3 regions of the [Bacillus] caldolyticus genome follow, and region 3 is predicted to be linked to each of the others. Evidence: riboswitches for the same ligand, from Rfam matches in the RefSeq annotation. Region 3 holds a riboswitch; each other region holds the start of a gene.

Region 1 (2,199 bases), 380 kb from region 3:
CCGGATGGCCGTGAATGCCGCCGCCGGCGTTGACGATGGTGTCAAGGCCGAAATCGCGGATGATGAGCGGCACCAATCCCGGGTGAATGCCGGCCGACGGCACCGGAAACGCCCGGGCAAACGGCTCTTGGTCGTCGGTGAGCGCCCTTGCGATGCCAAGCGCCTGCTCACGCTCCAAGGCCACGCTGCCATACGGCGACGGGAACAGGACAAAGTCGGCGCCGGCGAGCCGCAAAAGCTTTCCAAGCCAAAGCGAAGGCGCCACCCCATAAAATTCAGACGGCGTAACAGCGCCGCTGAACGCCGGGTGAGCCATAATCGGCACCACAATCTCCTCATCCTCGCGCAACGCCTGCAACACGTCAAGCCCATAAGCGAAGACGTTAAACAACAGCACATCAGCGCCAAGCTCGGCGGCTCGTTTCGCTTTGTCCTTTAACGCAAACGTTTTGCCGGTCAAGTTGACGGCATACAACGTCCGCTTGCCTGTTTGTTCGTACACTTCCTGAAGCGCCGCCTTGCCCTCGGTGATCCGCTTTTCAAACGGAAGAAGTTCGCTGTCAAACAAAATTTCATCGTCTTTGACCAGGTCAACGCCGCCGAGCGCCTGTTTTTTCAATTCCGACGTCAAGTACGCCAAATCGCGGCCGATCATGCCTTTAAAAATGCTCATCAACAGTGGGCGGTTATGCACCCCGACTCGGTCGCGAATGCCGTCGATGCCAAAGCGCGGCCCAGGAAACTGTCGCTTCCATTCATCCGGAAACTCTAAATCAAGCAGCCGCACTTCACCGTCGAGCGACAGCTTGCCGAACGTCGTGACCAACAATGCCGGCAAATCGGCGCTGAAGTTGACTGTCGGGTAGGCGATTTTGACGATCGCCCGCTTCAGCCGCTTGCCGAAATAGGCGTTTACCCGCTCGCTTTCGCCAAGCTCGTCAATAGCGACGACTTCCCCTTTATGTTTGCGAAGCTGCTCCTGCTCCAACGCCGGCAAGTCGGTCCACGTGCCGATCGTCAAGCCGAGCGCGATCCCTTCCGCCTTTTTCCGAATGTCTGTTTCATCATGAAGCAAATACGTTGCCATCACTGCACTCATCGTTCATCCCTCTCAATCTCGAAATAAAAACGCCTCTTCATAAGAAGAGGCGTCACTCATCCATGGCGCTCTTCTTATCTCTCAGCGTTTCCGCTGCAAGAATTAGCACCGTGCTTGGCGCGCGCCAAGCCGGTTGCCGGGCTTCATTGGGCTCGTCCCTCCGCCTGCTCTTGATAAGAAAGCCTGCTCGTTTATGCACTTATCAAACAATTGGCAAATTTACTTTGAATTATGACATCGCCGATTGGCGTTGTCAATCATTTTTCAAAAATTTTTTTCGAACAATCCAAGGCGGCCGATCCGCTCCGCTGCTTCGCGAAGCCGCGCTTCATCGGTCAAGAGGCCGACGCGCACATACCCTTCGCCGTGCTCGCCGAACCCGATGCCTGGGGCGACGGCGACATGCGCCCGCTCAAGCAGCATGTCGGCAAACTCAGCGGATGATATGCCTTTTGGCAGCGGAAGCCAGGCGAAAAACGACCCATATGGCGCCGGCGCTTCCCAACCGATCTCGCAGAGCGCAGCGATGAACGCATTGCGGCGCGCCTCATACAATGCGACCAACTCCGTGACACAATCTTGCGGACCAAGGAGCGCCGCGGCGGCCGCTTCCTGGATGGCGCCGAACAAGCTGACATACAAATGATCCTGCAAAAGCTCAAGCGCCCGAATGATCCGCTCGTTGCCGACGGCAAACGCCACACGCCAGCCGGCCATATTGTATGTTTTCGAAAACGTATAAATTTCGACGCCGACGTCTTTCGCCCCATCGGCTTCCAGGAAGCTGACCGGTTTCCGGCCGTCAAAGCCGATCGCTCCATAAGCGAAATCGTGCACGACGGCAATGCCGTGCTTGGCGGCAAACGCCACCGTCTCCGCGAAAAATTCCTTTGTCGCCGTCGCACCGGTCGGATTGTTCGGATAGTTTAAAAACATGAGCTTCGCTCGGTCGGCGACCGACTCCGGAATGGCTTCGTAATCCGGTAAGAATCCGTTTTCCGAAGAAAGCGGCATCATTTCCATCCGCGCGCGGGCAAGCGCGATCCCCGACCAATAGTCCGGATAGCCCGGGTCCGGGACAAGCACCACATCGCCCGGGT
Region 2 (2,199 bases), 600 kb from region 3:
AATGGTATTGACGTTGCAATGCCTCTTTGGACTCAAGCAAAACTCCTATTAAAGGACTGACAGACATAAAAAAGAGAAACGCCATAATCGCAGAAGGACGAAACATGATAAATGATCGAGTGCAAATGATCACAACCAATATCCCCGAAACAAGCCATTTCGCCGCTTCCACCAAGAACATGGTCATCTTCGGAGAAAAAGGCGATTTTTTCTGCAATGGGGCCAAACTACTTCGTTGTCGTTGTTGATATAACAGCCATACGAGTTTCACTTCTCTTCCCCCACATTGATTTACTCATTAGGAACGGCAGGGAGTTTTTCCCCTGCCGTTTTGCCTTTTACCATGCAATCGCTGCCGCTTTTCCTCGTTCCGCCACTATTTTTTTCACCGTCGCGACAAAAGCTGACCACCCAATTTCCAAAATGGCGTCGACTCCACCTGACAAAATAGCGGTGATCCCAAGAATAATAGAAATGAGAGTGGAGCCGGTCAACACAATCGAAACAACCGTCGTCGCGATTGACTGTGACACGCCGAGCGTCCCGGCAACAAGCGCCAGCAAACTCATAACCTATCACCTCCTTCCAGTAAATGATAATCGATCAAAACTTTTTTCAAAAACATTCTGTGTCTATCTCATCCTTCGCACTAAACGAGAATAAACCCCGCCGTAAAGCAGCACCAATACAATAAATCCTATTTTGATGGGCATGCTGGCCGCTTTTAGGCGAAAAGCAACTCCAATCAACACAACAAGCGGCAGGCTAATCAGAATAAAATACGGCCACGACCATTGTTTCACCCACTTCACTCCTGTCTGCGATGCGGTTTCTAGTAAATTCCTTGTTAATATCATCCATTTTAATCATACACCTTGACTCTAAAAAAAAAAAGAGAGAAATCGTTCGACAATTTTGTCTTTTTTTACATATTTCGACATATTTCATGCTATTGAAATGAAACAGAGATGCTTTTAAGAGCTTGGTACAAGGTAAGCGTTGATCCAAGAAATTCTTTTTGAAATTTCCTCGCTTCACCGTATTGAATAATTTCAAAAAATACATTAAATTATATAGTAATAGTCAAGACGAAATAAACAACCGCATACGGACATTCTTATCAAGAGAGGGGGAGGGACTGGCCCGGTGAACCCTCAGCAACCTGGCCGCGGCCAAGGTGCTAAATCCAGACAGGCAACAGCCTGGAAGATAAGAAGAAGCGAATGAAAAGTCTTCTTCTTATAGAAGGCTTTTTTCTTTTACTACGGAGAAACGGGGGAATCGAACGTGGGATTGCTGGATGAGTTGAAAGAACGCATTCTCATCGCTGACGGAGCGATGGGGACGCTTCTATATTCGCACGGCATTGACCGTTGTTTTGAAGAATTGAATCTATCCAATCCAGATGAAATCGTTCATATTCACGAGGCGTATATCGCGGCGGGCGCCGATGTCATTCAGACGAATACATACGGCGCCAACTATGTGAAACTCGCGCGCTACGGCTTGCAAGACGAGGTGCCGGCGATCAATCGCGCCGCTGTAAGACTGGCGAAGCAAGCAGCCAATGGGGGGGCGTACGTGCTCGGAACGATCGGAGGGCTGCGCACGTTAAACAAAAGCGTCGTCACGCTCGAAGAAGTGAAACGGACGTTTCGCGAGCAGCTGTTTGTGCTGCTTGCCGAAGGGGTTGATGGTGTGCTGCTGGAGACGTATTACGATTTGGAAGAGTTGGAGACGGTGCTTGCCATCGCGCGCAAAGAGACGGACTTGCCGATTATCGCCCATGTGTCGCTCCATGAAGTCGGCGTTTTGCAAGACGGCACGCCGCTCGCGGACGCCCTTGCCCGCCTAGAGGCGCTCGGGGCCGATGTCGTCGGACTGAACTGTCGTCTCGGTCCATATCATATGCTTCGGTCGCTCGAGGAAGTGCCGCTGCCGAAGCAGGCGTTTTTGTCGGCGTATCCGAACGCGAGCCTCCCGGATTACCGCGATGGCCGGCTTGTCTATGAAACGAACGCGGAATATTTTGAAGAGGCGGCCAAAGCGTTCCGCGATCAAGGGGTGCGCTTGATCGGCGGGTGCTGCGGCACGACGCCGAAACATATTGAGGCAATGGCAAAGGCGCTCGCCGACCGGACGCCGGTGACGGAAAAAACGGTGAAACGGCGCGCGGCATCTGTATCGGTGCAAGCCGAT
Region 3 (2,199 bases):
GTCATTTTGAAAGTCGTCAGCCCGCAAGTCGTCCTGCAAGCGCTGAAAAAAGGCGAAATTGACGTCGCTGAGTTCCCGACTGACCAATATTTGAACGCGAAAGGGACGAAAAACATTCAGTTTATCGGTAGAGTGGATTTGGCGTACAACTATATCGGCTTTAAACTCGGCCATTGGGATGCGAAAAAGCAGGAAAACGTAATGGACAATCCGAAATTCCAAAACAAAAAACTGCGCCAAGCGATGGCGTATGCCATCAACAACCAAGAGGTGGCTGACCGCCTGTATCATGGCTTGCGCTTCCCGGCGAACACGCTCATTCCGCCGTCGTTCCCGGGCTATCATGACAGCTCCATCAAAGGATATACGTACAATCCGGAAAAAGCGAAACAATTGCTGGATGAAGCGGGATATAAAGATGTGGATGGCGATGGCCTCCGCGAAGATCCAAACGGCAAAAAATTCAAGATCAACTTCTTGGCGATGAGCGGTGGGGACATCGCTGAACCGCTGGCCAAATTTTATATGCAATGCTGGAAAGATGTGGGCCTCGATGTTCAGCTTGTAGACGGACGCTTGGCGGAGTTCAACTCCTTCTACGATATGGTCGAAAAAGACGATCCGAAAGTGGATGTCTACGCCGCCGCTTGGGGAACTGGAACGGACGTCGACCCGTACGGATTGTACGGCCGCAACGTCATGTTCAACTACTCGCGCTGGGTGAATGAGAAAAACGATGAACTGTTGGAAAAAGGCCATTCCGAACAGGCGTTTGACAAAGAATATCGTCGGAAAATTTACAGTGAATGGCAAAAGCTGATGAACGAAGAAGTGCCGGTCATCCCGACGTTGTATCGTTCGGCCATTTATGCCGTCAACAACCGCGTCGCCAACTTCACGGTCGATCCGGGCTCGAAACTGACGTGGAAAGATGTCGGCGTCACGTCCGAGCAACCGGAAGTCGAACAATGACGATTGTTGCCTTTGATGATGTATGATAAGATAGAAGACAAATTGCATACGTCTTATCAAGAGTGGGCGAGAGAACGGGCTTGATGACCCCACAGCAACCTGCCGCAGGCAAGGTGCTAACACCCGCAAAGCGGTTTCGCTTTGGATGATAAGAACGGCTCATGGCCCCTTTCGCATCATTCCGAGGCGAAGGGGGTTTTTGTCGATGGGAGGTGAAGGAGAAACAGTGGAGGAGGCGGTTTCGCTCCGCGCTTGCATGGCCGCTCATCTCCCTGCCGCAGCGTTCGCCGTTTGTGTCATGCGCTGTGTGCAGGCGGAGCTCATCCGGTTTGACCCTAAGGCGGCGGTGCATGTCGACCGTGGGGACGGATACGTTCATTTGTATGGGGAAGCGCAAGGAACAGCCTTTTCGTTGTTGTTGACCAACAGTGAGGCGGACGAATGGAAGGCGGACGGACCGTACGCCCTTGACCGCTACATATGGACAGAGCTTGGGAAAAAAGGGATTTTCCCGATGCAGATGACGCCGTATTTACAAGCAGTATGGTTAACTGAGTCATAGAAAGGAAGAGGGACGAATGGCAGTCAAAAAATTTGAACATGTCGGCATTCAAGTGAAAGACATCGAAGCATCGAAAGAGTTTTATCAAAATGTTGTCGGCTTGGAGCTGCTCGACGAAATGATTCATACGAACGGCACGATGAAATTGGCGTTTTTAGGGATTGGCGGCTCGATCATTGTCGAGCTGATCGAAGGATACAATCCGGATTTGCCGACGGAAGGAAAAGTGCACCATGTGGCGTTTACGGTGGAAGGCATTGAGCAGGAGAAAGAACGGCTTCAGTCGCTCGGTGTGCCGCTTGTGTGGGAAGAAATAACGACACTTCCGAACGGAGCAAAATATTTGTTCTTCCTCGGGCCCGACGGCGAATGGATCGAGTTTTACGAGCCTGCTCGATAAATGGCGTCACGCTAGGCGGCCAGCTGTTTGGGCCGCCTATGAATTTGCCGTCTGGCGATTGGCGCTTCGTTCCATTTTTCTTCGTATGGCCTTGCCTGCCGCTAGACAACAACCGTCCATGTAGGAGTCGTCGTCTTCTCGATTCAATGGTATACTAGAAAAAGAGAGGGGGAGGATGACGTGGAAGAAATGATCGTGCACGCGATTCAAGACGACTACCCTGATGAATTCGCCTGGTGCTACGGCTGCGGGCGTCTGAATGAAC

The links. Region 3 has a riboswitch for S-adenosylmethionine ahead of CWI35_RS03395 (hypothetical protein). Riboswitches for the same ligand answer to the same signal wherever they lie in the genome.
Positions count from the first base shown of each region.
Region 1: it holds a riboswitch for S-adenosylmethionine, as region 3 does, so the genes downstream of both, mtnW (2,3-diketo-5-methylthiopentyl-1-phosphate enolase) here and CWI35_RS03395 (hypothetical protein) in region 3, are expected to answer to the same signal.
Region 2: it holds a riboswitch for S-adenosylmethionine, as region 3 does, so the genes downstream of both, CWI35_RS06575 (bifunctional homocysteine S-methyltransferase/methylenetetrahydrofolate reductase) here and CWI35_RS03395 (hypothetical protein) in region 3, are expected to answer to the same signal.

Region 1 is NZ_CP025074.1:1,031,112-1,033,310, forward strand. It holds gene mtnW (2,3-diketo-5-methylthiopentyl-1-phosphate enolase) at 1-1,099, opposite strand, end outside; SAM riboswitch class I at 1,171-1,279, opposite strand; gene CWI35_RS05385 (pyridoxal phosphate-dependent aminotransferase) at 1,364-2,199, opposite strand, start outside.
Region 2 is NZ_CP025074.1:1,247,035-1,249,233, forward strand. It holds gene CWI35_RS06560 (hypothetical protein) at 1-40, opposite strand, end outside; gene CWI35_RS06565 (uberolysin/carnocyclin family circular bacteriocin) at 339-569, opposite strand; gene CWI35_RS06570 (hypothetical protein) at 633-803, opposite strand; SAM riboswitch class I at 1,115-1,216, shown strand; gene CWI35_RS06575 (bifunctional homocysteine S-methyltransferase/methylenetetrahydrofolate reductase) at 1,288-2,199, shown strand, end outside.
Region 3 is NZ_CP025074.1:647,914-650,112, reverse strand. It holds gene opp4A (oligopeptide ABC transporter substrate-binding protein) at 1-972, shown strand, start outside; SAM riboswitch class I at 1,023-1,127, shown strand; gene CWI35_RS03395 (hypothetical protein) at 1,178-1,534, shown strand; gene CWI35_RS03390 (VOC family protein) at 1,551-1,934, shown strand; gene CWI35_RS03385 (PaaI family thioesterase) at 2,115-2,199, shown strand, end outside.